Regions from separate parts of the Streptomyces sp. NPDC058240 genome, predicted to be linked through region 2. Evidence: predicted binding sites of a transcription regulator. Region 2 holds the regulator's gene; each other region holds the start of a gene.
What was found. Region 2 encodes HrcA, which represses chaperone genes, less so after heat shock. Its sites were predicted from a motif close to TTNGCACTCNGNNNNNCNGAGTGCNAA; they were not measured.
Positions count from the first base shown of each region.

Region 1: a site for HrcA is predicted at 2,451-2,477, ahead of groL (chaperonin GroEL). Genes of this name have one in related genera too.
Region 3: a site for HrcA is predicted at 5,264-5,290, ahead of groES (co-chaperone GroES). Genes of this name have one in related genera too.

Region 1 covers NZ_JBHVWT010000009.1:75,636-85,097, reverse strand. The annotation lists SAM riboswitch class I at 1-6, shown strand, start outside; gene thrC (threonine synthase) at 24-1,346, shown strand; gene ACFVX4_RS17835 (MoaD/ThiS family protein) at 1,377-1,655, shown strand; gene ACFVX4_RS17830 (cold-shock protein) at 2,077-2,283, shown strand; gene groL (chaperonin GroEL) at 2,639-4,261, shown strand; gene ACFVX4_RS17820 (hypothetical protein) at 4,565-5,806, opposite strand; gene ACFVX4_RS17815 (hypothetical protein) at 5,950-6,585, opposite strand; gene ACFVX4_RS17810 (hypothetical protein) at 6,730-7,194, shown strand; partial or broken gene ACFVX4_RS17805 (IS5/IS1182 family transposase) at 7,244-7,342, shown strand; partial or broken gene ACFVX4_RS17800 (ABC transporter permease) at 7,407-7,751, shown strand; gene ACFVX4_RS17795 (ferredoxin) at 7,852-8,070, opposite strand; gene ACFVX4_RS17790 (cytochrome P450) at 8,076-9,266, opposite strand; gene ACFVX4_RS17785 (TetR family transcriptional regulator) at 9,379-9,462, shown strand, end outside.
Region 2 covers NZ_JBHVWT010000001.1:603,939-613,400, forward strand. The annotation lists gene ACFVX4_RS02750 (S41 family peptidase) at 1-483, opposite strand, end outside; gene ACFVX4_RS02755 (hypothetical protein) at 564-1,049, opposite strand; gene ACFVX4_RS02760 (16S rRNA (uracil(1498)-N(3))-methyltransferase) at 1,214-1,960, opposite strand; gene ACFVX4_RS02765 (nitronate monooxygenase) at 1,957-3,033, opposite strand; gene dnaJ (molecular chaperone DnaJ) at 3,158-4,294, opposite strand; gene hrcA (heat-inducible transcriptional repressor HrcA) at 4,295-5,311, opposite strand; gene ACFVX4_RS02780 (MBL fold metallo-hydrolase) at 5,510-6,232, shown strand; gene ACFVX4_RS02785 (DUF3097 domain-containing protein) at 6,258-7,076, shown strand; gene hemW (radical SAM family heme chaperone HemW) at 7,255-8,496, opposite strand; gene ACFVX4_RS02795 (SpoIIE family protein phosphatase) at 8,569-9,462, opposite strand, start outside.
Region 3 covers NZ_JBHVWT010000003.1:313,225-322,686, reverse strand. The annotation lists gene ACFVX4_RS09350 (ABC transporter substrate-binding protein) at 1-189, shown strand, start outside; gene ACFVX4_RS09345 (carbohydrate ABC transporter permease) at 189-1,082, shown strand; gene ACFVX4_RS09340 (carbohydrate ABC transporter permease) at 1,079-1,933, shown strand; gene ACFVX4_RS09335 (hydroxyacid dehydrogenase) at 1,970-2,998, shown strand; gene groL (chaperonin GroEL) at 3,080-4,705, opposite strand; gene groES (co-chaperone GroES) at 4,804-5,112, opposite strand; gene ACFVX4_RS09320 (DUF6234 family protein) at 5,430-5,906, shown strand; gene ACFVX4_RS09315 (polysaccharide deacetylase family protein) at 6,112-7,104, opposite strand; gene ACFVX4_RS09310 (methyltransferase domain-containing protein) at 7,241-8,497, shown strand; gene ACFVX4_RS09305 (hypothetical protein) at 8,513-8,878, opposite strand; gene ACFVX4_RS09300 (hypothetical protein) at 8,938-9,462, opposite strand, start outside.

The sequences.
Region 1 (9,462 bases), on a different contig from region 2:
TGAGGAGAAAGGGCCTCGCCACCATGGCTGCGCAGACCGTTGCAGTAAGCACCAATTCTTCCGCCGACGCTGACGCCAACGCCGAAGCCGTCGACCTCGGTCCCGCCTCGGGCCTTTCCTGCCGCGAGTGCGGCGAGCGTTTCGAACTCGGCCCCATTTTCGCCTGCGCGTCCTGTTTCGGGCCGCTCGAAGTCGCGTACGACCTGCCGAGCGGCTCCCCCGAAGAGCTGAAGAAGCGCATCGAGGCCGGACCGGCCAACATCTGGCGCTACGCGCCGCTGCTGCCGGTCCCTGCCGATGTCGCCGAGAAGCCGAACCTGAATCCCGGCTGGACCAAGCTCGTCCAGGCCGACAACCTCGCCCGTGAGCTCGGTGTCGAGCAGGGCAAGCTGTTCGTCAAGGACGACTCCGGCAACCCCACGCACTCCTTCAAGGACCGCGTCGTCGCGCAGGCCATCGAGGCCGCCCGCGCCTTCGGCTTCACCACCCTCTCCTGCTCCTCCACCGGCAACCTCGCCGGTGCCGTCGGCGCCGCCGCCGCCCGCGCCGGCTTCCGCTCCTGCGTGTTCATCCCGCACGACCTGGAGCAGGGCAAGGTCGTCATGGCCGCGGTGTACGGCGGTGAGCTGGTCGGCATCGAGGGCAACTACGACGACGTCAACCGCTTCTGCTCCGAGCTCATCGGCGACCCGCTCGGCGAGGGCTGGGGCTTCGTCAACGTCAACCTGCGTCCGTACTACGGCGAGGGCTCCAAGACCCTGGCGTACGAGATCTGTGAGCAGCTCGGCTGGCAGCTTCCGGATCAGCTGGTCATCCCGATCGCGTCCGGCTCGCAGTTCACCAAGATCGACAAGGGCCTCCAGGAGCTGATCAAGCTCGGCCTGGTCGAGGACAAGCCGTACAAGCTCTTCGGCGCCCAGGCCGAGGGCTGCTCGCCGGTCTCGGTCGCGTACAAGGGCGGCCACGACGACGTCCGGCCGCAGAAGCCGAACACGATCGCCAAGTCCCTCGCCATCGGCAACCCGGCCGACGGCCCGTACGTCCTGGACATCGCCCGCCGCACCGGCGGTGCCGTGGAGGACGTCAACGACGAGCAGGTCGTCGACGCGATCAAGCTGCTGGCGCGCACCGAGGGCATCTTCGCGGAGACGGCGGGCGGTGTGACGGTCGGCGTGACGAAGAAGCTCATCGAGGCCGGTCTGATCGACCCGTTGCTGACCACCGTCGTACTCAATACGGGTGACGGCCTCAAGACCCTCGACGCGGTGGCCGACACTTCTCAGGCGACCGCGACGATCCGGCCCAGCCTGGACGCGTTCCGCGCTGCCGGCCTCGCCACCAGCTGACCACCCGAGACTTCAGGAAGGGCACCCACCATGAGCGTCAAGGTCCGCATCCCCACCATCCTCCGCACCTACACGGGCGGCCAGGCCGAGGTCCCGGCCGAGGGCTCGACCCTCTCCCAGGTCATCGAGTCCCTGGAGCAGAACCACCCGGGCATCGCCGCCCGCGTCCTGGACGACCAGGGCAAGCTGCGCCGCTTCGTGAACGTGTACGTCAACGACGACGACGTGCGCTTCGAGGGCGGCCTGGAGACGGCCACGCCGGACGGCGCCGGCATCTCGATCATCCCGGCCGTGGCCGGCGGCTGCTGACGTCCCGTCCGACCGCACCGCGTTATCGAATTGCCCTCTCCATGATTGAAACGGAGGGGGCAATTCTGCATGGTTGAGCGCGGTACAGTGTGGGAAGTCCCCCCAGCTGCCCGTGCCGCCCGCATACGAGAATGCGCCCGGCCACGACAAGATGCAGCCAAAGTGCGCGATCCGCTTGAGGCATAAGTCGCCTTTGCCTGGCCCGACTTGCCCAGGATTCATATGAATTCCGCATATCCGGGCGTTCGGTTCTGCCGAGAATTCTCGTCCGATTGACCTGTTGCAGAGGGCAGTTGGGCAGATACATTCAGCCGCGGTCGACGCGTTCCGGCGCACACACCCTCTCCTGTCGGAGGGTGAGTTCTGACCCGGGTCCGCGAAGTGCGGTCCTGCGCAAGGGCCAGTAATAGGGGAGTTAGGCATGGCTCAGGGCACCGTCAAGTGGTTCAACGCGGAGAAGGGGTACGGCTTCATCGCGGTCGACGGTGGTGCGGATGTTTTCGTCCACTACAGCGCGATCCAGATGGACGGGTACCGCACCCTCGAAGAGGGTCAGCGAGTTGAATTCGAGATCTCGCAGGGCCAGAAGGGGCCGCAGGCGGACATGGTCAAGCTCGCCGTCGGCTGAGTTCGAGCGGTCGGCCAACGACGCCACTCACGCACTGCACTCACGCACTGAGGGCCCGTACCCCGGGGGTACGGGCCCTCAGTGCGTCCCGCGCCTGCCTCCCGCGCCTGCCTCCCGCGCCTGCCTCCCGCGCGCCCCGGCGCGGTGTCCACATCCCGAGGGGGACGCTTGCACTCTCGGGGGTCGAGTGCTAATCATTGGCGTTAGCACTCTCCAGGTGAGAGTGACAGAACTTGGACCGGGCCGGTGAGGCCCGCAGGCCGGTGGGGCAAGGAACCACCGGTCAGGCAGGCCGTCCGTCGCGGGCGCCACTCGGTCCGGAGAAATCCACCCCTGTCCGGGAGGACCACTTCACATGGCCAAGATCATCGCGTTCGACGAGGAGGCCCGGCGCGGTCTCGAGCGCGGCATGAACCAGCTCGCCGACGCCGTCAAGGTCACCCTTGGCCCCAAGGGTCGCAACGTCGTCCTTGAGAAGAAGTGGGGCGCCCCCACGATCACCAACGATGGTGTTTCCATCGCCAAGGAGATCGAGCTGGAGGACCCGTACGAGAAGATCGGTGCGGAGCTGGTCAAGGAGGTCGCCAAGAAGACGGACGACGTCGCCGGCGACGGTACGACCACCGCCACCGTTCTCGCCCAGGCTCTCGTCCGCGAGGGTCTGCGCAACGTCGCCGCGGGTGCCAACCCGATGGCCCTCAAGCGGGGCATCGAGAAGGCCGTCGAGGCCGTCTCCGCCGCCCTCCTGGAGCAGGCCAAGGACGTGGAGACCAAGGAGCAGATCGCTTCGACGGCCTCCATCTCCGCCGCCGACACCCAGATCGGCGAGCTCATCGCCGAGGCCATGGACAAGGTCGGCAAGGAAGGCGTCATCACCGTCGAGGAGTCCCAGACCTTCGGTCTGGAGCTGGAGCTCACCGAGGGTATGCGCTTCGACAAGGGCTACATCTCGGCGTACTTCGCCACCGACATGGAGCGCATGGAGTCGTCCCTCGACGACCCGTACATCCTGATCGTCAACTCCAAGGTCAGCAACGTGAAGGACCTCCTTCCGCTGCTGGAGAAGGTCATGCAGTCCGGCAAGCCGCTGCTGATCATCGCCGAGGACGTCGAGGGCGAGGCCCTGTCGACCCTGGTCGTCAACAAGATCCGTGGCACCTTCAAGTCCGTCGCCGTCAAGGCCCCGGGCTTCGGTGACCGCCGCAAGGCCATGCTCGGCGACATCGCCATCCTCACCGGTGGCACCGTCATCTCCGAGGAGGTCGGCCTCAAGCTGGAGAACGCCGGTCTCGACCTGCTCGGCCGCGCCCGCAAGGTCGTCATCACCAAGGACGAGACGACGATCGTCGACGGTGCCGGTGACAGCGACCAGGTTCAGGGTCGCGTCAACCAGATCCGCGCCGAGATCGAGAACTCCGACTCGGACTACGACCGCGAGAAGCTCCAGGAGCGTCTCGCGAAGCTGGCCGGCGGCGTGGCTGTCATCAAGGCCGGCGCCGCGACCGAGGTCGAGCTCAAGGAGCGCAAGCACCGCATCGAGGACGCGGTGCGCAACGCCAAGGCCGCCGTCGAGGAGGGCATCGTCGCCGGTGGTGGCGTGGCTCTGCTCCAGGCCTCGGCCGTCTTCGAGAAGCTGGAGCTCTCGGGTGACGAGGCGACCGGCGCCAACGCCGTCAAGCTGGCGCTGGAGGCCCCGCTCAAGCAGATCGCCGTCAACGGTGGTCTTGAGGGCGGAGTCGTCGTCGAGAAGGTGCGCAACCTGCCGATCGGTCACGGTCTGAACGCCGCGACCGGCGAGTACGTCGACATGATCGCCGAGGGCATTCTCGACCCGGCGAAGGTCACGCGCTCCGCTCTGCAGAACGCCGCGTCCATCGCCGCGCTGTTCCTCACCACCGAGGCCGTCATCGCCGACAAGCCGGAGAAGGCCGCCGCGGCCGCTCCGGGCGGCATGCCGGGCGGTGACATGGACTTCTGATCCTGACGGATCGGTAGTTCCTGTACAGCTTTGCCGCATCGGGCCCCTGGACCAGCTGGTCCAGGGGCCCGATGTCGTTTCCGGGGCGAACGGCGCTTGTGCGCCCGGATACGAGGCGTGCCGCGAACCGGTCGGCGTCACATCGGCCTTCCAACCGCGGCTCCCCCGTGGGCGTGCGGTGGACGCACCCACGATGCCCGCCGGAGCATCGTGGGCACGTGATACCGCGGCCCCCATTCCGTCGTGGGCGTCCGGCTCCCGGTATGACGGGGTGTCGGAGTCGGACACCACGGACGCCCAGCCCTACGGCAGGCGGTCGAGCAGCCAGGTGCAGAGTTCCTCCGTCACGAGAGTGTGTCCCTCGTTCCGGGAGGCGAGCTTGAACTCGTCCAGCCCGCTCGCGTCCTCCGGGAGCTCCGAGATGTTCTTGTACAGCTCGGCGTCCGTGTCCAGGTCGCCGACGTCGACCGCGCTGACGGACGGCACGAAGCAGTGCGACCGGATACGTACGTCGGTCTTGAAGCCGAGGAGCGGGTTCAGGGCGTTGAGCCCGTCGGCGAGGATGCCGAAGCCTTCCAGCGAGCCGCCGGGTGCGCCGTCGATCGACGGGAGTCCGTTCGTGCGCACCTCGTTGGTCTTCAGCGTCACCACCCGCAGCTTCGCGACGAGTTCGTCGGGGCCCGGCGCCTGGGTGTAGAGCTTGGTTCCCAGAACCGACAGGCCCTTGCCCTCCAGAGCCAGTTCGCCCGCCCGCACATCGGTGCCGGTGCCGTAGGCTACGCCGTTGGCGACACCGATCAGCCGGGGTCGGCGCGGCCATTGGCCGACGGCTGCCATCTCGGCGAGGAACTGGGCGCGCAAGACGCTCTGGTCCGGCGTGTCGTCCCACTTCTCGATGTGCCGCCACAGCAGCTGCTGGGCGGCCGGGCTGTTGATCTGGTCGGAGAACCGGCTGTCGAGATCCTTGATGTAGTGCGCGAACGCCTGGAGCGCGATCGGGATCCAGGCGCCTCGGTGCGGGCTGTCGTACGAGAAGTACAGAGCGGTCTGGTGGTCGATGCTCTCGTACTCCAGCTTGGCCAGCGCATGCCGGGTGACGAGCCCGCCCATGCTGAACCCGCCGACGGCCAGCGGTGTGTCACCCAGCCGCTCCGCGATGGCCTGCATGATCGCGGCCTGCGCGGTGCGGGAGTTGTCCAGAATCGATGCGCTGCGCTCATGGAAGCCGAGGAGGATGACGTCATGGCCACGGCGGCGCAGCTCGCTGATGAGCGCGTAGTCACCGAACTCCATGATCTCCCAGGAGAATTCCAGCTCGCTGGGCCCCGTGTTGAAGCCGTCGGCGAAAATGACCGGCCGTACGAGACCGGTGTTCCCCTCGCCGTAGTAGACCCAGGCGGTACCGCCCGGCAGGTCCCACACGGTGCTGGGTGGCAGTGGGAGCGAGACGGGCTTCTCGGCGTCCAGGCGGGGGCCGGGGGCCAGGGCGATGGGGGGCTTGTCGTGGAGCTCGGAGACGATCTGCTCGTGGGATGGTTCGGACATGGTTCGTTCCCCTTTGGGGCGGTTGATTACGATGTGCGCCAAGAGGAACACGCAACGTAACGACCGCCTAGGGGAAGCGGATCAAACCACTCCCAGGTGGGAGCCGGTTTCGGACACCCGGCGCGGCTTCTCGCCTCCTCGGGTCAGCGCGACTTCGGCCGTACGGACCGTCGGGCAGGTCCGGCCCGTACGTCGTTCATCCGGCCGCGTACGCCGTCCGCCGGTACGGCTCCGCCGGGCCCGGCGGGTGCGGCGACCGATTCGCCCCGGCGCGGCCTGCACCGGCCGCCGATCAGGGCCTCCGTGCTGCCCGGCGAGCGGCATTCGCTGCATTCGAGGGTGCGCAACACCGTTTGCTGTTGTGCCGGAGTGACTCGTTCGGGTGGCATCTTGTCGGTGAGCCGCCTGCGGACGAGGGCCGCCGGGTGGTGGACGGGGGTGGGCAGCCCGTCGGCGAGGGCGCGCAGCAGCTCCGCCTCCGTGGCGCCGCGCTCGCTGCCGCGCCGCAGATGCCCGGCGTCCTGGAGTCGGTTGAGGGAGGTTCGCAGTGCGCACTGCCCGTACGGGAGGACCTTGGCCAGCTTCTTCACGGAGATGTCGGCGCCCTCGGGCAGCCGGTCGATGTACGCGGCGATGGATGCCTCGCGGGCCGGGAGGTGCGCGAAATCGCGTTCGGTACGCGGATGTTGATAAAAGAGCGCTCGGACTTCGTGGCTTGAACTCAGGGCGGAACATCCCTGGCGGGAGGGGGCGTGCGCAGTGATCCGAATGCGCCGCATGCACTCCGAATGAGCCGCTGCTGACGGGGTGGGTCGGTGGGGCGCGAGGCGGAAAACGGGAGAGAGGCAGCGGGCTCCTGTGATCTTGGGTGCCGGGTCGATCGGGCCCGAACCACCCCCCACTCAACTCGTACGAGGAGTCCCGTGCGTATCCGATCCATCCTGTCGCTGGCCGCGTCCGCCGTCGCGGTCCTGGCGCTCGCCACCCCCTCCCAGGCCGCCGACGACGGCGCCTACTTCATCCGTGACGCGCGCAGCGGTCAGTGTCTCGCGGGCGGCGAAGGTCCGCTCGGGGGCCATGTCGAGCCGTGCAACCCCGGCACCGTGTGGGAGATCCGCAACCAGGGCAACGGCCTGGCCCGGATCGTCGAGGCGCGTGGCGAAGGCCGTTGCCTCGCGCTCTCGCCGATCCGGATCTACCCGCCGGTGGTACGGGTGGACCGGTGCGGTAACCAGCCCGACGAGTGGTCGATCCAGGGCCCGGACGGCGGCGCGCCGGTGGCCATCGCCCTCGGCCGGGGCGAGCTCGGCTACCTGACCACGGAGGGTAACCGTGCGGTCCTTCTCCCCGACGGCGGCTCCCAGTGGGTCCTGCAGCGGCTCGGCTAGTCGCCCGCACATTCCGTGACCGGGCCCGGGGGTGCCTGGTCATTCCGATGACAGCCGGGCAAGGCCTCCGTCCATCCACGTCACCGCGGGCCAGGCCGGTGACGCGCCGGTCTTCGAGGCGGTCATGGCCGAAATTCGGACCGCCCGGCACGAGTAAATCTCCACGCGGTGGTATCTCCTGTCACACGGACAGGAGATACCACCGCGATCATGTGATCGGTGTCGCGGCCTATCTGGTGTCCGTTACCGACCGGGCCGTCGAACGCAGAGCTCAGGTCACCGCGCTCTCCCTGCTCGGCGCGCGCCCTCGGACGCTGCGTGCGGTGCAGTGTGCCCAGGTGGTGTTGCCGCTGGCGATGGGGCTGCTGCTTGCGCTGGTGACGGGGAAGCTCACCGAGTCCAGCTATCTGATCACCGGGGGCGGCGCGGTGTTCTGGGACGGAGAGGGCGTTCCGCTGTTGCTGTTCTCGGCGTTGGGCGTGGTGGTGGTCGCGGCGATCGGGGCATTGCCGTTGGTGGGGCGGCGGGTGAATCCCGAGCTGATCCGCCGGGACTGATCCGGCGGGACGGATCCGTGGTCCGTGGCCCGGTGTGCGGGGCAGGGTGGGAACTTCCTTTCCTTGTTCCGGCACACCGGGCGGGGCAGGGTGGGGCAGGTCAGTCGCGGCGGGGGCCGATGACGGTGGTTCCGTCGTGCACGGTGATCGCCAGGGCCGGGCAGATGTCGGCGGCGTCCAGGACCCGTTCGTCCGGCTCGATCCCGTCGGCCCGCGCGTGGGCGTGCTCACCGTCCAGGGCGAACACCTCGGGGACGGTCCCGGCGCACATGCCCGATCCCTGGCAGAGCTCGGGGTCGACGCGTACGTTCCAGGTCATGGCGGTCACCACTCCACCGGCATGACGCGCGGGCCGCGCACCAGCATCTCGGACTTCCAGGTCACGTCGCCGGCCAGACGCAGTTCCGGGAAGCGGGTGATGAGGGCGGACAGCGCCTCCTGGAGTTCCAGCCGGGCCAGCGGGGCGCCCAGGCAATGGTGGACCCCGTGGCCGAATCCGAGGTGCTGGTTGCCCTCGCGAGCGATGTCGAGCACGCCCGGGGCCGCGAACCGCAGCGCGTCGCGGTTGGCGGCGCCGACGGCGACCAGGACCGGGCTGCCCGCGCGGACGAGGGTTCCGCCGACCTCGATGTCCTCGGTGGCGTAACGGGGTTGACCGGCGCCGCTGCCCAGGGGCACGAAGCGGAGCAGCTCCTCCACCGCGTTCGGGACGAGCTCGGGCTCGGCCCTGAGCCTGGCCAGCTGGTCCGGGTGGTCGAGGAGGGTGAGGACGAAGTTGGGGATCTGGGACGCGGTGGTCTCGTGCCCCGCGATCAGGATGCCCACGCACAGATCGATGAGTTCGAGCTCCGAGAGCCGGTCGCCGCCGTCGCGGGCCTCGATGAGCGCCGTCATCAGGTCGTCCTGCGGCGACCGGCGGTGCTGGTCGATCAACCCGGCCATGTAGGCGCGCAGTTCCTCGCGGCTGGCGTCGAACTCCTCGGCGGTGAGCGAGCTGGTAGACAGCGCGTCGTCGCTCCATACACGGAAGCGCGGCCGGTCCGCGGTGGGTACGCCCAGCATGCGGCAGATCACGGCGACCGGCAGCGGCAGCGCGAACAGGTCGACCAGGTCGGCGGGTGGTCCGGCGGTTTCCAGCTCGTCGAGGAGACCGGCGGTCAGTTCCCGGACCTGGGGGCGCAGCTTCTCGACCTGGCGGACGGTGAACGCCTTGGCGACCAGGGAGCGCAGCCGGGTGTGGTCGGGCGGGTCCATGCCGAGGATGCCGCCGTTGCGCTGCCCCTCGGACTGACGGGGCTCGTCGTGCGAGGCGGCCGCGGCCCGGCTGAAGCGCTGGTCGCCGAGGACCAGCCGGGCGTCGGCGTAGCGGGTGACGAGCCAGGCCGGTTCGCCGTACGGCATCTGGACCTGTAAGAGGCCCGGCCGGTCACGGACGTGCTCGTAGGCTTCGGCGAGCTGGAGCCCGTCGGGGGTGTCGAAGGGGTAGGAGAGGGGTGCGACATCTGTTGTGGTCACTGCGGCCTCCCGGATGTAAGCAGCTGCTTACAACGGTAGGAGCGGCCCTCGCGGGCAGTCAACGACGCTTTACAGCCGTTATCCTGACGGGCCGTCCGAGAGGAATGCCACCATGGAACCCGGTTCCGTCCCGCCGTCCGAAGAGCGCCGCAGGGACGCCGCGGCCACCCGCCGCCGGTTGCTGGAGGCGGCCCGC
Region 2 (9,462 bases):
CTTCCAGCGGGCGGCCTCGCGTCCCATGGTGACCGCGAGCAGCAGGACCCGGCCGCCGGGCCCGTAAGCGACGGAACCGACCGGCCCGTACGGCAGGGTCCGTGCGGGTCCGCCGTCGACCGGGACGGCCCTGGCCCAGGTGCGCCGGAGCGACGCCTGCCCCTGGGCGCTGATGGCCAGCACCTCGCCCCCGGGCGTCCAGCCGTGGACGGCGGTCCGCGCGTCGCCCCAGTAGGTGAGCCGCTGGGAGGGGCCGCCGTCGGCAGGCGCGATGTGTACCTCGGGTGCCCCGTCCCGGGTGGACGTCCAGGCGACCCGGGTTCCGTCGGGCGATATCCGTGGATGGGTGACAGGCCGGTTGTCGGCACTGACGCGCCAGGCTCGGCCGCCGTCCAGCGGCGCCAGCCAGACATCGTCCTCGGCGGTGAAGGCGATCGAATCGCCCTGGACATGGGGGTATCGGAGGTAGGCAGGCTGCGTCACATCGATCACCCTAGGCCGCGGCCATGCTGTGCGTAACCGGGTTGACCGGAGTCCGACGGACCGCCGCGCGCCGGACCGACTCACTTGCCCATGGGCGTTTCGGTCACGGTCACCGTGACGGTGACCGTCGGCCGGACGCCGGAGCCGCCGCCGGCCGGCGGCGGCGGATTCACCACGGCGGTCGAGGGGAAGGCGTCGCAGTTGCCGAGCACATCCGCCCGGAAGACGGCCTTCCCGCCCGTCTCCGCGGTCAGGTCCCCCCGTACGCACCGCCCGCCGAGCTCCTGGGTGACCTTGCCGGTGAGGGTGATGGCCTCGCCCTTCACGGACTTGCCGGTGCAGTCGACGTCCGCGATCCGGCGTGCGGACGCGGCGGGCGACGCGCCCACGGTCCGGTCCCCTTCGACTCCGGCGGTGCAGTTCAGCCATTGCACGTCGACCCCGTTGCGCTCCAGTGCGCCGGTGCCGACCCGGTCGGTGGTCACGGCGATGGATGCGGAATTCAGCCCGTCCGCGGGCTCACAGGCGGCGGCACTCGCGACCGCCGCGACCACGAGTGCGGACACGGCCGGAAAGCGCCGTCCTCTTCCCTGACCCCATGCCCTTGATGTCCCCATACGGGCAGCTTCCCACCGTTACCCACCGGACGGTAGACGGCGTGCGGTCGTACTGAGGGGCGCCGCCGGGGCGCGCGAAGGGGCTCCGGCCGACCGGCAGTTACCGGCCGGTCTCACGACCAGCGGCCGGTGCGCCCCAGCAGCAGTGCCGTCGCCGCCGTGCCCGCCGTCGAGGTGCGCAGGACGCTCGCCCCGAGCCGGCAGGTCCGGGCGCCCGCCGCGGCGAAGACCGCCAGCTCGTCCGGCGACACACCGCCCTCGGGGCCGACGACCAGCACGATCTCGCCCTGGGCGGGGAGCCGGACGGTGGCCAGCGGCTCGCTGCTGTGCCCCCGGTCCTCGTGCAGGACGGCGGCGAAGTCCGCCGTGGCGACGAGCGCGGCGACCTGTTTGGTCGTCATCACGTCGGCCACCTCGGGGAAGCGCACCCGACGGGACTGCTTGCCCGCCTCCCGGGCGGTGTTGCGCCACTTCGCCAGGGACTTGAGGCCGCGGTCGCCCTTCCACTGCGTGATGCAGCGCGCTGCCTGCCAGGGCACGACCGCGTCGACACCGGTCTCCGTCATCGTCTCCACGGCGACCTCGCCGCGGTCACCCTTGGGCAGGGCCTGGACGACGGTGATGCGGGGAGCGGGCCGGGGCTCCTCCCGGATCTCGGTCAGATCGGTGACGACGAGCCGGTCCTTGCCCTCGGCGGCCAGGACGATGCCTTCCGTCCAGTGGCCGCGCCCGTCGGTGAGCACGACGTCCTCGCCGGCGCGCAGCCGCTTCACCGACACGGCGTGCCGGCCCTCGGGCCCCTCCAGGACGAACTCGGGCCCGCCGGGGACCTGTTCGACGACGAAGACCGGTGCGGTCACTGCGTACTCCCTGTACTCACAGCCGTCCGTGCGGCGTCCAGTTCTTCGGCGAGCAGCCGGACCAGCCGGCCCGCGGGCAGCTCGCGTGCCATCCGGTGTCCCTGGCCCGCCCACAGGGCCATGCCCTGCGCGTCCCCGGCCTTCGCCGCCGCCTTGCGCAGTCCGGCGGTCAGATAGTGGACCTGCGGGTAGGCCGCGGGAGCGTACGGGCCGTGCTCGCGCATGAACCGGTTGACCAGACCGCGGGCCGGGCGGCCGGAGAACGCCCGGGTCAGGGCGGTCCGTACGAACAGCGGGTTGGTCAGCGCCTGCTTGTGCAGCGGACTCGCCCCGGACTCGGGGCAGACGAGGAACGCCGTACCGAGCTGCGCCGCCTCCGCGCCCGCGGCGAGCACCGCAGCGATCTGGGACCCGCGCATCAGCCCGCCCGTGGCGACGATCGGTATCTGGACGGTATCGCGGACCTGGGACACCAGCGAGAGCAGCCCGATCCCGGCGCCGTCGGCCTGCGGGTCGTCGCGGTGGGTGGACTGGTGGCCGCCCGCCTCGATGCCCTGGACGCAGACCGCGTCGGCGCCCGCCCACTGGGCGGTCTGGGCCTCCTCGGGCGTGGTGACCGTCACGACGGTGTACGTACCCACGCCGGCGAACGCGTCGAGGGTGTCGCGGGTCGGGCAGCCGAAGGTGAACGAGACGGCCGGGACCGGGTCCTCCAGGAGGATGGCCAGTTTGGCGTCGTAGTTGTCGTCGCCGCCGCTGGAGTCCGGGTCGCCGAGCGGGGTCTCGTACCAGGCGGCCTCGCCCGCGAGCTGGTGCCGGTACACCTCGACGGCGCTCGGGTCGGCGAGCGCCGGCTGCGGCATGAAGAGATTGACGCCGAAGGGCTGACCGGTCAGCCCTCGCAGCTGTTTGATCTCGTTGTACATGCCGTCCGCCGTCTTGTACCCGGCGGCGAGAAAACCGAGCCCGCCCGCCTCGGAGACGGCCGCGACGAGCTGCGGGGAGGACGTGCCCCCCGCCATCGGGGCCTGCACGATCGGATACCGGCAGAGATCGGTCAACGCGGATGACATGACCGCATCGTGTCACGTCCCGCGCGGCCCGGTGTGTGCGGGACTCAGTCCGCTTTGTACTCAAACGCCGGACGGGCCCGCCGTGCGGGCCCGTCCGGCGTCCGGGAACGGTGTGCCGAGTCGGTCAGCGGCCGTTGAAGGCGTCCTTCAGCCGGGAGAACAGCCCCTGCTGGCCGGGCTGGAACTGGCCGGTGGGCCGCTCCTCGCCGCGCAGCTTCGCCAGGTCCCGCAGCAGTCGCTCCTGGTCCGGGTCCAGCTTCGTCGGGGTCATCACCTCGACGTGCACGATCAGATCGCCGCGCCCGCCGCCCCGCAGGTGCGTGATGCCGCGTCCGTGCAGCGGGACCGACTGGCCGGACTGGGTGCCCGGCCGGATGTCGACCTCCTCCAGGCCGTCGAGCGTCTCCAGCGGCACCTTGGTGCCGAGCGCGCCCGCCGTCATGGGGATGGTGACCGTGCAGTGCAGATCGTCGCCGCGGCGCTGGAACACCGCGTGCGAGAGCTCGTGGATCTCCACGTACAGGTCGCCGGCCGGGCCGCCGCCGGGGCCGACCTCGCCCTCGCCCGCGAGCTGGATGCGGGTGCCGTTGTCGACACCGGCGGGGATCTTCACGGTGAGCGTGCGGCGCGACCGGATGCGGCCGTCGCCGGCGCACTCCGGGCACGGGGTCGGCACGACCGTGCCGAAGCCCTGGCACTGCGGGCAGGGCCGCGAGGTCATGACCTGGCCGAGGAAGGACCGGGTGACCTGGGAGACCTCGCCGCGGCCGCGGCACATGTCACAGGTCTGGGCGGAGGTGCCGGGTGCGGCACCCTCGCCACTGCAGGTCGTACAGACGACGGCCGTGTCGACCTGGATGTCCTTGGTGGTGCCGAACGCGGCCTCGGCGAGATCGATCTCCAGCCGGATCATCGCGTCCTGGCCGCGCCGGGTGCGCGAACGGGGTCCGCGCTGCGACGACGTACCGAAGAACGCGTCCATGATGTCGGAGAAGTTGCCGAAGCCGCCCTGTCCGAATCCGCCCGCGCCGGCGCCGCCGGAGGCGGACAGCGGGTCGCCGCCGAGGTCGTAGACCTGCTTCTTCTGCGGGTCCGACAACACCTCGTAGGCGGCGTTGATCTCCTTGAACCGCTCCTGGGTCTTCGGATCGGGGTTGACATCCGGGTGCAGCTCGCGGGCGAGCCGACGGAATGCCTTCTTGATCTCGTCCTGGGATGCGTCGCGGCGTACGCCGAGTACGGCGTAGTAGTCCGTGGCCACTTACGACTCCGCCAGGATCTGTCCGACGTAACGTGCCACTGCGCGTACCGCTCCCATCGTTCCGGGGTAGTCCATGCGGGTCGGTCCGACCACGCCGAGTTTGGCGACTGCCTCGTCGCCCGAACCGTAGCCGACCGCGACGACGGACGTGGAGTTGAGCCCCTCGTGGGCGTTCTCGTGCCCGATACGTACGGTCATGCCCGAGTCCTTGGCCTCGCCGAGCAGCTTCAGCAGCACGACCTGCTCCTCCAGTGCCTCCAGCACCGGCCGGATCATCACAGGGAAGTCGTGCCCGAAGCGGGTGAGGTTGGAGGTGCCGCCGATCATCAGCCGCTCCTCCGTCTCCTCGACGAGGGTTTCGAGCAGGGTGGAGAGCACGGTGGACACGGTTCCCCGGTCCTCGCTCTCGAAGGATTCCGGCAGATCCTGCACCAGTTGTGGGACGTCCGCGAAACGGCGTCCGACGACCCGGCTGTTGAGCCGGGCCCGCAGATCGGCGAGAGAGGTCTCGCCGAACGGGGCGGGGCAGTCGATCATGCGCTGTTCGACCCGGCCGGTGTCCGTGATCAGCACGAGCATCAGCCGGGCGGCTGCCAGTGACAGCAGCTCCACATGCCGCACCGTCGACCGGGTCAGCGAGGGGTACTGCACGATGGCGACCTGCCGGGTCAGCTGCGCGAGCAGCCGTACGGTGCGGCCCACGACGTCGTCGAGGTCGACCGCGCCGTCGAGGAAATTGTGAATGGCGCGGCGCTCCGGCGACGAGAGGGGCTTGACCCCCGCGAGCCTGTCGACGAAGAGCCGGTAGCCCTTGTCCGTCGGGATGCGTCCGGCACTGGTGTGGGGCTGGGCGATGAAGCCCTCGTCCTCCAGCACCGCCATGTCGTTGCGGACGGTCGCCGGGGAGACCCCCAGCTTGTGCCGCTCGGTGAGCGCCTTGGAGCCGACGGGCTCCTCCGTGCCGACATAGTCCTGGACGATGGCGCGAAGCACTTCGAGTCTGCGTTCGCTGAGCATCGCGCACACCTCCAGCTGTGTTTCCTCGTGGTTCTCGGGTCGTTCCTGTTCCTGTGCCCAGGAATCCGCTTGGCACTCGGTCAACGCGAGTGCCAGCAATCCCCCCGCCAGTGTACGGCGGCCGAGTGGGGGCCTAGCAAGGGCGACCGGTCACGCTACCGCGAGACCGTGCAGGTCGTTTGCCGATAGCGTCCCGGTATGGATGCCTCTTGGGAAGAGTTCGGATGGGAGCGACTCGGTCACGGAGTGGGCCGACGGCGCCTTCCCGGGTGGGACGCGACCGTCGCACTGGTGGTCGGAACGGACGGAGTGCTCCTCTACGACACCGGATCGACGCTCCGCGAGGGTGCCGAGGTGCGGTCCCAGGCCCAGGCTCTGCTCGGCCGGAGGGTGACGCATATCGCACTCAGCCATCCCCATTTCGACCACGTCCTGGGCACTGCCGCGTTCTCCGGCGCCGAGGTGTACGGGGCGGTCGGCATGGCGGAGCTGCTGGAGCGGGGGGCGGACGATCTGCACAGCTCGGCGGTGCGTCACGGAGTCGGCGAGCACGACGCGGCGGAGGCCGTCGACGCGCTGGTGGTGCCGCGGCACCAGGTGTGCGGCGAGTGGACGCTCGATCTGGGCGGCGGGCGCGAGGTGCTGCTGGCCGACGTGGGCCCCGCACACAGCGGCCACGACCTCGTGGCGGTCGTCCCCGGCTCCCCCGCGATCGTGCTCTGCGGCGACCTGGTCGAGGAGTCCGGCGAGCCGCAGGCGGGCCGGGACGCGTTCCCGTCCCGCTGGCCGGCCTCGCTGGACCGGCTGCTGGCGCTGGGCGGCGAGGACGCGGTGTACGTGCCGGGGCACGGGGCGGTGGTGGACGCGGCGTTCGTACGGGAACAGCGCGAACAACTGGCCGTACGCTTCGGCGTGTCGTGACCCGTTGTCGTCCTATCGTCGTCCGATGCGCAGCTACCAGCCGGACCTGACCCCGCCGTGGAAGAGGTCCGCCCCCGTTCCCGAGGTCCCCGCCGAACCCGATCTGGTCGTGGAGGAGGTCTCCACCGGATTCTGCGGTGCGGTGATCCGCTGCGAGAAGACGGCCCAGGGTCCGACGGTGACCCTGGAGGACCGCTTCGGCAAGCACCGGGTGTTCCCGATGGAACCGCGGGGCTTCCTGCTGGAGGGCCGGGTGGTCACCCTCGTACGCCCCTCGGCCGCCGCTCCGGTGCGCCCCGCCCGTACGGCCTCGGGTTCGGTCGCGGTCCCCGGCGCGCGCGCCCGGGTCGCGCGGGCGGGACGGATCTATGTGGAGGGCCGGCACGACGCGGAGCTGGTCGAGCGGGTCTGGGGCGACGACCTGCGGATCGAGGGCGTGGTCGTCGAATACCTGGAGGGCATCGACGACCTCCCCGCCATCGTGCGCGAGTTCTCCCCCGGCCCGGACGCCAGGCTGGGCGTCCTGGTCGACCACCTGGTGCCCGGCTCCAAGGAGTCCCGGATCGCCGCTCAGGTCTCGGACGCGAACGTGCTGGTGGTCGGCCACCCCTACATCGACGTGTGGGAGGCGGTGAAGCCGTCCTCCGCGGGCATCACGGCCTGGCCGGTGGTCCCGCGCGGCCAGGACTGGAAGACGGGCGTGTGCCGCGCGCTCGGCTGGCCGGAGAACACCGGCGCGGCCTGGCAGCGGATCCTGGCCACGGTCCACTCGTACCGGGACCTGGAGCCGGCCCTGCTGGGTTCGGTGGAGCACCTGATCGACTTCGTGACGGCGCCGGAATAAAGCCCCGCAGGCACACCCCGGCCCCGGCCCGGGCGCACCCCTCAGCCCCATCCCGGGCGCGTCCCCAGCCCCTCCGGCGCTTGAGGAGCGGGGGTCCGGGGGCAGCGCCCCCGGTTACGGGAAGGGGCGGGCAGGGGAAAAAGCCGCCGCAGGCACCCCCGCCCCGCGCCCCCGGCCCTCAGTCCACCAGGTCCCGCACCACCGCGTCCGCCAGCAACCGCCCCCGCAACGTCAGCACCGCCCGCCCCTGCTCGTACGGGCCGGGCTCCAGGAGGCCGTCCGCCAGGGCGCGGCGGGAAGCGGCCAGCCCGGCCGGGGCCAGGATGCCGAGGGGACAGCCGTCCGCGAGCCGGAGCTCCAGCAGGATCCGCTCGACCCGCCGGTCCTCCTCGGAGAGGATCTCGCGTCCGGCCCCCGGCGACCGCCCCTCGGCCAGTGCCTGGGCGTACGCGCCCGGGTGCTTCACGTTCCACCAGCGCACCCCGCCGACATGGCTGTGCGCCCCGGGCCCGGCGCCCCACCAGTCGGCCCCGCGCCAGTACAGCTCGTTGTGCAGGCACCGGCCCTCGGGCGTACGGGCCCAGTTCGACACCTCGTACCAGGAGAAGCCCGCCGCGGCCATCGCCTCGTCCGCAATCAGATACCGGTCCGCGTGCGCGTCGTCGTCGGTCATCGGGATCTCGCCGCGCCGGATCCGCCGGGCCAGCTGGGTGCCCTCCTCGACGATCAGCGCGTACGCCGACACATGGTCCGGCCCGGCGCCGATCGCCGCGTCCAGCGAGGCCCGCCAGTCGTCGTCGGACTCCCCCGGCGTGCCGTAGATCAGGTCGAGGTTGACGTGCTCGAAGCCCGCCTCGCGGGCCTCGGCGACACATGCCTCGGGCCGGCCCGGCGTATGCGTACGGTCCAGGATCTTCAGCACGTGCTGCCGGGCGCTCTGCATCCCGAACGAGATCCGGTTGAAGCCGCCCTCCCGCAGCTCGGCGAGATACGCCGGACCGACGGACTCCGGGTTGGCCTCGGTGGTGATCTCGGCGTCGTCCGCGAGCCCGAACTCCTCACGGATCGCCCCCAGCATCCGGACCAGGTCCGCGGCGGCCAGCAGCGTCGGCGTACCGCCGCCGACGAAGACGGTGCGGACCGGACGCGGATCGTCGCCGAGGACCTTGCGGGCCTGGCGGACCTCGCCGATCAGATGCTCGGCGTAGTTGTCCCGGGAGGCCAGCGCGCCGCCGGAGCCGCGCAGCTCGGTCGCGGTGTAGGTGTTGAAGTCGCAGTAGCCGCAGCGGGTCGCGCAGTACGGCACGTGCAGGTAGAAGCCGAGCGGCCGGTCGGCGGCGCCTTCCAGGGCATGGCGGGGCAGCGCCCCGTCGTCGGGTACGGGTTCACCATCGGGCAGTACGGAAGGCATACCGCCCATTGTCGCTCGCCGCCGGGGAACCCCCGGCCACGGCCGTGATCACGGAGGCCGCCCGTCCCCGGACGCGGGTCCTCACCCGGCCTGGAGCACCAGCAGCGCCAGGTCGTCGTCGGGCGGACGCTCGGCGAATTCGTGCACCGCCCGCTTGATCCGGTCCGCGATCCCGTCCGCCGACAGCCCGGTGCAGCCGGCCAGCGCCTGGGCCAGTCCGTCCCCGTCGTCGAACATCAGCGGCCCGCAGCGCCGCTCCGTCACTCCGTCCGTGACGCACAGCAGGCTGTCGCCGGGCGCCAGCTCGAAGCTCTCGCTCTCGTACGCGACGTCGTCGAAGATCCCGAGCAGAATCTGCGGCTCGGCGGCCGGGCGCACCTCTCCGTCGGGCCGCAGCAGCAGCGGCAGCGGGTGGCCGGCGCTGGCCAGGGTGCAGCGCACACCGCCGCCGGGCAGCGGTACGAGCTCTCCGTACAGCAGGGACAGGAAGCGGGACTGTCCGGTGTCCGCCGTCTGCTGGCCACCGGCGGCGGCCACCATGAGCGCCGCCGCCTCGGCGGCCTCCATCGCGTCGTCGAGGAGCAGCCGGTTGAGCCGGTCCAGGACCTCGCCGACACCGAAGCCCTCGCGGGCCAGCAGCCGCAGCCAGGGCCGGGCGAGGCCGGTGACGACGGCGGCCTCGGGGCCGCTGCCCTGCACATCGCCGAGCACGAAGCACCAGCGGTCGCCGGGGCACGGGAAGATGTCGTAGAAGTCGCCGCCGACGACTCCGTCGTCGCTGGGTTCGTACACCAGCGAGCTGGAGACCCCGGGTATGTCGGCGACCTTGCCGGGCAGCAGCGCGCGCTGCAGGATGCGGCTGATGGTGGCCTGCCGGGTGTAGGCGCGGGCCGCGCCGACGGCGAGGCCGACCCGGCGCACGAAGTCCTCGATGAGCGCGGTCACTTCGTCGGGGACACGGGCGAGGCCCTCCCG
Region 3 (9,462 bases), on a different contig from region 2:
GCCGCGACGTCGATCGGCCCGAACTGGAACTGGGGCCCGACGACCGGCACGACGAACACCACCATGAAGGACCAGTTCGGCAAGGTCGCGAGCGGTGGCACCACCATCAAGGACGCCGTGAAGGCCGGGCACGACGCCACGGTCACCGAGCTGAAGAAGCGCGGTCTGAAGGTCGAGGACGCAGGCTGATGAAGCGCGCCCGGACGACCAGAGCCGCCGCCATCCTGCTGGGGCCCTTCTTCGTACTGTTCACCGTGGCCATGGTGGTGCCGATCGGTTACGCGGTCTGGCTCAGCCTGTTCACCGAGAAGCAGTCCGGACTGGGCTTCGGCGGCACCGAGACCGTCTTCAGCGGACTCGACAACTACACGGCGGCCCTGGGCGACCGGGCGTTCCGCGAGGGCTTCGGCGTACTCCTCGGATACTGCCTGTTCTACATTCCGCTGCTGCTCATCGGGGCCCTCGCCCTCGCCCTGCTGCTGGACTCCACGCTGGCCCGCGCCCGCCGGTTCTTCCAGCTCGCGCTCTTCCTGCCGCACGCCGTGCCCGGCATCATCGCCGCGCTGATCTGGGTGTACCTCTACACCCCGCAGCTCAGCCCGGTGGTCAGCGCCATGGAGTCCGGCGGAATCGGCTTCGACTTCTTCTCCCCCGAGGGCGCCCTTCCCTCCATCGTCAACATCGCCCTGTGGGAGTGGCTCGGCTACAACATGGTGATCTTCTATGCCGCGTTGCAGGCCATCGACCGCTCCGTGCTCGAAGCGGCCACGGTCGACGGGGCCGGTGCCTGGCGCACCGCGCTCAGCATCAAGGTCCCGCTGATCCGCTCCTCCCTCGTGATGGTCGCGCTGTTCACGGTCATCGGTTCGCTCCAGCTGTTCACCGAGCCGCTGATCCTCAACAAGGGGACCGGCTCCGCCGTCTCCTCCACCTGGACGCCGAACATGTACGCGTACACCGCGGCCTTCGAGCGCAACGACTACGGTCTCGCCGCGGCCGCCTCCATCCTGCTGGCGCTCACGGCCGCGCTGCTGTCCTTCGTCGTCACCCGCTTCACCGGCCGGAAGGGCAAGAAAGCATGAACTCCCCCGCCTCCCGCGGCCGCTGGATGTCGAAGACCGCCGTCAACGGCTTCCTTCTGCTCGCCGTCGTCTACATGCTCTTCCCCCTAGTCTGGCTGGTCACCGCCGCCACGAAGGACACCGGCGGCCTGCTCGCGGGCAACGCGTTCTCCTTCGAGGGCTTCAACCTCGGTGAGAACCTGTCGAACCTGGCCTCCTACGGCGACGGCATCTACTTCCGCTGGTACCTCAACAGCCTCATGTACGCGGGCGGCGGGGCGATCGTCTGCTCGCTGATCTGCGTCGCCGCGGGATACGCCTTCGACAAGTACGAATTCCGGGGCAAGGAGAAGCTGTTCGGCCTCGTGCTGATGGGTGTGCTGGTGCCCACCACGGCGCTGGCCCTGCCGATGTATCTCCTGGCCTCCAAGACCGGCCTGGTCAACACCTACTGGTCCGTGCTGATCCCGGTGCTGGTCAACCCGTTCGGCGTGTATCTCGCCCGGGTGTTCAGCACCGGCTACATACCGAACGAGGCCCTGGAGGCCGCCCGTATCGACGGGGCCGGCGAGCTGCGCGTCTTCTGGTCCATCGGACTGCGCATGGTCATGCCGGGCTTCGTGACGGTCTTCCTCTTCCAGTTCACCGCGATCTGGAACAACTTCTTCCTCCCCCTCGTGATGCTCTCGGACCGCAAGCTCTTCCCGCTGAGCCTCGGGCTGTACTCCTGGAACACCAACACCCACGGCGAGCCGAGCTTCTATCCGCTCGTCGTCACCGGCTCCCTCCTCGCCGTCATCCCCCTGATCGTCGCCTTCGTCTCGCTGCAGCGGCACTGGAAGGCCGGACTGACCGCCGGCAGCGTCAAGTGACTCTCACCGCGAGCCCTGAGGAGTACGAGTTCCACCATGCCCCACACCACTGACAACCGGCCGACGGCCCTGCTCGCGATGGGGCCCGGCATCGCCGACCGCCTCCTCGCCGACCGCCACCGCACCCGGCTGGCCGCCCTCACCCGCACCGACCCGGACTTCGTCGCCCACGACCTGGCCGACCCGACGCCCGAGGTGGCCGCCGCGCTCGCCGAGGCCGAGGTGCTGTTCACCTGCTGGGGAGCGACGCCGCTCACCGCCGGGGTACTGGCGTCCGCGCCCCGGCTGCGGGCCGTCGTGCACGCCGCGGGTTCCGTGAAGCACCACATCACCGACGCCTGCTGGGAACGCGGCATCGCCGTCGCATCGGCAGCCGGCGCCAACGCCCTGCCGGTCGCCGAATTCACCCTCGCCACGATCCTGTTCGCCGGCAAGCGGGTCCTGCACACCGCGCACCGCTACCGCGATCTGCGCGCCGGCCACGACTGGCTCGCGGAGCTCGACGGGGCCGGCAACTACCGCCGTACGGTCGGCATCGTCGGCGCCTCCCGCATCGGCCGGCGCGTCATCGAGCTGCTGCGCCCCTTCGACCTGGACGTGCTGCTGTACGACCCGTACGTGGACGGCGCGGAGGCGGCGCGGCTCGGGGTACGGCTCACCTCGCTCGACGAGCTCTGCGCGAGCAGCTCCGTCGTCTCGGTGCACGCGCCCCAGCTCCCGGAGACGCACCATCTGATCGGTGCGGCGCAGCTGTCCGCCATGGCGACCGGGACGACGCTGATCAACACGGCGCGGGGCTCGCTGGTCGACGAGGAGGCACTGCTGCCCGAGCTGACGGCCGGCCGGCTGCAAGCGGTGCTGGATGTGACGGACCCCGAACTCCCGCCTGCGCACTCGCCGTTGTACACCCTGCCCAATGTGCTGCTCACCCCGCACGTGGCGGGTTCGCTGGGCGACGAGCTGCACCGGATGGCCGACCAGGCGCTGGACGAGATGGAGCGCTTCGCGGCCGGTCTGCCCTTCGCGGACCCCGTGCACTCCGGGAGTCTGAGCCACTCGGCCTGAAACGCCCGAAGGCCCCCTGTCCCACCGCCGAGCGGTGGGACAGGGGGCCTTCTTCGGCTGTGCGCCCTGAGCGGTCAGGCGTCAGTGCGAGTGACCGTGACCGCCGTGGGCGGCCTCGGCCTCTTCCTCGGCCGGCTTCTCGACGACCAGGGTCTCGGTCGTGAGCAGCAGCGACGCGATGGACGCGGCGTTCTCCAGCGCGGAGCGGGTGACCTTGACCGGGTCGATGACGCCGGCCTTCACCAGGTCGCCGTACTCGCCGGTCGCGGCGTTGAAGCCCTGGCCCTTGTCGAGCTCGGAGACCTTCGAGGTGATGACGTAGCCCTCGAGGCCGGCGTTCTCGGCGATCCAGCGCAGCGGCTCGACGGCGGCGCGGCGCACGACCGCGACACCGGTGGCCTCGTCGCCGGTCTTGCCGAGGTTGCCCTCCAGGACCTTGACGGCGTGGACCAGAGCGGAGCCACCACCGGAGACGATGCCCTCCTCGACCGCGGCGCGGGTCGCGGAGATGGCGTCCTCCAGACGGTGCTTCTTCTCCTTGAGCTCCACCTCGGTGGCGGCACCGACACGGATCACGCACACGCCGCCGGCCAGCTTCGCGAGGCGCTCCTGGAGCTTCTCGCGGTCCCAGTCGGAGTCCGTGGCGTCGATCTCGGCCTTGATCTGGTTGACCCGGCCCTTGACGTCGCCGGGCTCGCCGCCGCCGTCCACGATCGTCGTGTCGTCCTTGGAGACGGTGACGCGGCGGGCGGAGCCCAGCACGTCCAGACCGGCCTGGTCGAGCTTGAGGCCGACCTCTTCGGCGATGACGGTCGCACCGGTGAGGGTGGCGATGTCGCCGAGCATGGCCTTGCGGCGGTCACCGAAGCCCGGGGCCTTCACCGCGACGGCGTTGAAGGTGCCACGGATCTTGTTGACGACGAGGGTCGACAGCGCCTCGCCCTCGACGTCCTCGGCGATGATCAGCAGCGGCTTGGAGCCACCGGCCTGGATGACCTTCTCCAGCAGCGGGAGCAGCTCCTGGATCGAGCCGATCTTGCCCTGGTGGATCAGGATGTACGGGTCGTCGAGGACGGCCTCCATACGCTCCTGGTCGGTCACCATGTACGGGGACAGGTAGCCCTTGTCGAAGGCCATGCCCTCGGTGAAGTCGAGGTCCAGACCGAAGGTGTTGGACTCCTCGACGGTGATGACACCGTCCTTGCCGACCTTGTCCATCGCGTCCGCGATGAGCTCGCCGACCTGGCTGTCCTGCGCGGAGAGCGCGGCCACGGCGGCGATGTCGGACTTGTCGTCGATCGGTCGGGCGGTCGCGAGGAGCTCCTCGGACACGGCCTTGACCGCGGCGTCGATGCCCTTCTTCAGGGCGGCCGGGGAGGCACCGGCGGCGACGTTGCGCAGACCCTCGCGGACGAGCGCCTGGGCGAGCACGGTGGCGGTGGTCGTACCGTCACCCGCGACGTCGTTGGTCTTGGTCGCCACCTCCTTCACCAGCTGGGCACCGAGGTTCTCGTACGGGTCGTCGAGCTCGACCTCGCGCGCGATGGTGACACCGTCGTTGGTGATGGTGGGAGCGCCGAACTTCTTGTCGATGACGACGTTGCGGCCCTTGGGGCCGATCGTCACCTTGACCGTGTCGGCAAGCTTGTTGACGCCGCGCTCAAGGGCGCGACGGGCGTCCTCGTCGAACTTCAGGATCTTCGCCATGGGAGCTGAGCTTTCCTCTCGAACGAACTGCGCCCCCGACCACCCGGCTGGTTATTCGCGGGGGCCAGGGGCGCAGAACAGAAGCAAACGTGGGTGAATTACTTCTCGATGATCGCGAGCACGTCGCGAGCCGAGAGGACGAGGTACTCCTCGCCGTTGTACTTCACCTCGGTGCCGCCGTACTTGCTGTACAGCACGACGTCGCCGGTCTTGACGTCGAGCGGAAGGCGCTCGCCGTTCTCGAAGCGGCCCGGTCCCACGGCCAGGACGACGCCCTCCTGGGGCTTCTCCTTGGCGGTGTCCGGAATGACCAGGCCGGAGGCCGTGGTCTGCTCGGCGTCGAGCGGCTGGACCACAATACGGTCCTCGAGCGGCTTGATCGCAACCTTGGTGCTGGCGGTCGACACGATCCGGTCTCCCCCTTCGGAGATCTCACGGGGTAACAGTCTTGGGGTGGCGACCAGGTCGATCCGTCGTCGCGGGTGCCGGACCTGCCAGTCGCGCAGTACTGCTGGCACTCTCCAGTGGTGAGTGCCAGCACCGAGACTATGACCGGGATTAGCACTCGGTCAAGCGGAGTGCCAATTCGAGCAGTCGTGGCGTCGCCGCCGCGACGCCTGCGCGGCGCCGGACACGACGACCGGGGGGACGGTCCGGACAACAGTCCGGACAACATGGGGACAACGTCCGGACGGACCGGACCGTTCCGTACGACCGTGTGGACATGACCCGCCCCTCTCCGTACCCGCGGCCGGACCCGCGTTCCGGGCGGCGGCCGTACGAATCGCGCGCCGTGAACGGCTGCCTCGATGTGGTGCTCGGGCTGCTGCTCGTTCTCCTGGAGGGGCTGATCTGTGCGGTCGCCGCCATCCGACTGGCTTTTTCGCGAACGGACCTCGACGGCCCGGAGACGACGGGCCCGCCGCCGATGGACTGGACACCCGCCCTCGTCCTCGGCGGGATCGCCGCGGCGGCCGGCCTGTTCGCCGTCGTGCTGATCCGCGCGAACTGGCCCCGGGCGGGGGCGATCCGGCTGATGGCGGCGCTGCTGCTGTGCGTGGTGGCGGTGCTGGTCGGGCACGAGGACTACGGCCGCTCGCACCCGGCGCCCGCGCCCGCCCCCTTGTACGATCCCGGCCGCACCGGCCACCAGTGCCTCAGCGGCGGCGACAACCGCGAGTGCCTGGACTCCGGCGGCTGACGGCACGCGATCACGACCATCGACCCCGGCTCACCGTGATCACCGCGCGCCGTCGGGCCCGCCGCGGGCGTCCGCGGCGGGTGGTTCACCCGCTGCACGGCCTTGCGGCCCAGCCGTTCGATCGGGTCCACCGACTGTGCGCAGCCGGTGGTGGTGAGGAGCGCACCGGCTGCCAGCAGTCCGGCCAGCAGCCGGCGCGCCCTGCTCATACGTAGTCCTCCAGCCGGGCCACCGCGTAGCCCCGGTCCGTGACGGTCTTCATGACCGCCCGGACCAGGTCGGCCATGCTGCCGTCCCATTCCGCACGGCCGCGGAAGTGCGTGAGGATGATGTCGCCCGGGTGCAGGTCCTGGTCCTCCTCGCGCCACTCCATGTGGTCCGGGAACGCCTCGGCGTTCCAGAGGGGCACGGCCTTGATGCCGCAGGACTTCGCGATGCGGAGCGTGTCCCCGTTGTAGTTGCCGTACGGCGGGCGGAAGAGCCTGGGCCGCTTCCCGAACTGCTTCTCGATGATGTCCTGCTCGTCGCAGATCTCGCGCTTCTGCCCGGCGTGCGAGAGGCCCGGCAGATAGGGGTGGTTGAGCGTGTGGTTGTTGAGGGTGACGCCCAGCCGCTGCGCCTCGCCGAAGTACCCGTAGTTGTCGCTCACCTCGTAGTCGCTGAGGAACGCGCTGTACGGGATGTCCAGCTCGTCCATCATCTGCAACAGCTCGGGGTCCTTCTCGGAACCGTCGTCCATCGTCAGGAAGACGACGCGGTCCTTGGTCGGGACGGTGGTGAAGACCGGCGGCAGCGAGTCGTCGCCGCCCTTCACCTCGAAGCCCTCGCGGGTGGTGATGCGCGGCTTCACGGCGGGCGGCCGCGGTGCGATCAGCGGCGGCTTGTCCAGCCCCCACTTCTTGGCGAGCCTCGCCCGCACGGCCGGGCCGAGCTTCGCGTTCTCATGGGCATCGCCGGGTACGCGGGCCCGGCCGGCGCCCTGTCCGGAGCCGCCCGGGTGTCCGGCGGCGGGGTTCGTGCCCGCCTCCGGGCCCGGGTTCCCGGCGGCGGGCCGCTCCCGGTACTCGGCCTCGCCGCCCGCCTGCCCACCGGACCCGGAGGCGCAGCCGGAGCCGACCGCGGCGACCAGGAGCGCAGCCAGGACGGCACATGCGGGCCGGTGCCCGCCGGAGCCCCGCCTCCGTTCGGGACGAGGCATGCCCGATCCACTCCACTTCGTGGTCATTTTTTCCTTTTGCCGTACAAGCTGCATGGCGCCGCATCCTGCCAGCACGTGATCGGCCTCCCGGCCCGACACCTCCACCGGGCCCGCCGGTCTACCCGGCTGGCTCACAATGGGGCGGGTGAACGCTCTCGCCCCGAACGACCCGTCCGCCGCCGACGACCGGTCCGACGCCCCCGACCCGCTCGCCGCCTTCATCGCCCTGCGCACCCCCGAGGGCGCCGCGCTGCTGGACGAGCTGCGGTCGTACGACCCCGCCCAAGAACTCGCCACCGCCACCCGGCTGCGCCGCAGCCACCCGGCCGCCCTGGTGTCGGCGGCGCTGGGACAGGCGCGGCTGCGGCAGCGGGCGGTGGCGAAGTTCGGTGCCGAGGACGCGTACCGGATGTTCTTCACGCCGAACGGCGTCGAGCAGGCGACCCGTACCTCGGTGGCCACCCATCGCGCGCGGCGGTTCGCGGAGGCGGGCGGGGTGCGCGGCGTCGCCGACCTCTGCTGCGGGATCGGCGGCGACGCGATCGCGCTCGCACGGGCGGGCATCTCCGTGCTCGCCGTGGACCGCGACCCGCTGACCGCCGAGGTGGCCCGCGCCAACGCCGCCGCGCTGGGCCTGGACGGTCTGATCGAGGTGCGGTGCGCCGATGTCGCCGACATCGACACCTCGCCCTACGACGCGGTCTTCGTCGACCCGGCCCGGCGCGGCGGCAGGGGCAGGATCTTCGACCCCGAGGCGTACTCGCCGCCGCTCTCCTGGGCGACCGGCGCCGCGCTCGCGGCCCCCCGTGCCGCCCTGAAGATCGCTCCGGGCATCCCGCACGAGGCGATCCCGGCACAGGCGGAGGCCGAGTGGATCTCGGACGGCGGCGATGTGAAGGAGGCGGTGCTCTGGTTCGGCGAGGGCTTCGCGGCCGGTTCGTACCGCGCCACCGTGCTCCCGGACCGGGCCACCCTGTGGTCCGGGGCCCCGCTGCCCGCCCCGCCCGTCGGCCCGGTCGGCCGCTATCTGTACGAGCCGGACGGCGCCGTCATCCGCGCCCATCTGGTCGCCGACATCGTCGCGCGGTGCGAGGGCCGGCTGGTCGACGAGACCATCGCGTACATCACGAGCGACCGGCCGTACGAGTCCCCGTACACCTCCGGGTACGAGATCACCGACCAGCTGCCGTTCAACATGAAGAAGCTGAAGGCGCTGCTGCGGGAGCGGAAGGTGGGCGTCCTGACCGTCAAGAAGCGCGGTTCGGCGGTCGAACCGGAGGAGTTGCGCCGCCGGATGAAGCTCCAGGGGCCGAACTCCGCGACGGTCTTCCTGACCCGGGTGGCCGGAGCACCGACGATGCTGATCGGCCACCCGCTGACCGGCCCGGCCTGACCGGCCCGGCGGCCGTCAGGCGAGGTCGGTCAGATCGTCCGCGTACACCTGCGAGAGCGGCTGAGGGCCCACGTACTGCTGGCAGTTGCACTGCCCGGACTCGAAGCGGACCGGCTTCTTGGTCTCGTCCCAGGCCGTCGGCACCTCGATCCGCTCATGGCACTTGCCCTGCTTGTCGTGTTTGGCGAGATGGTGCGTGCAGCCGCAGACCGGCTCCGGCGGCCTGTTCGCCGCGTCGAGGGCCAGCCGCTCCCGCTTGGACGCCTCAAGCAGTTCCAGCTTGCGGTCGTGCCGATTGCGCAGCGCCGTACGGACGTTGTCGACGGCCCATCCGAAGCCGCCCGTCCAGAAGATGATGAGCACCCACCAGTACCACTCCATGTCGGCCTCCCCCTGTTCCCCCTGTGCGACTCACCGGTCCCGTCAGGATAGGTCCGCGGTCAGCGGTGGGCACCGCCCCCGACGGAGATCAGCGGCTCCGGAGCGGGCGCTCCGATCAGTACCCGCTGCACCCAGCGACGGTGGGCGAACGCCTTGACGACGCCGATCAGTCCGACGAGCCAGGCGACCAGCCCGAGCCCCATGAACAGGGCGACCAGGCTGAAGCTGTCCCTTTCCGCGGTGGCGGCCGCCGGGACGACGAAGCAGGTGACCAGCCCGACCGCGCACAGCACGAAGGACATCACCAGCCAGGCGGTGCCGGCGCCCGGCATCCGCAGCGCCGCGTCGCGTGCCGGATCGCGGTCCAACCCGCCCCAGGCGTCGAGCAGTCGGCGGATCCTGCGGTCGCGGCGCAGGCCGACGACGACGAGGACGACCGCCGGCACCATGCAGGCGACACCCATGGCGGCGATGATCACACCGATCCCGGCACTGATGACGTCGTACGACTCCTCGAAGGTCATGAGCGCGGTGCCCACCAGGAGCCAGCCGAACGCGCAGAGCGCGCCCCACAGCCACAGCAC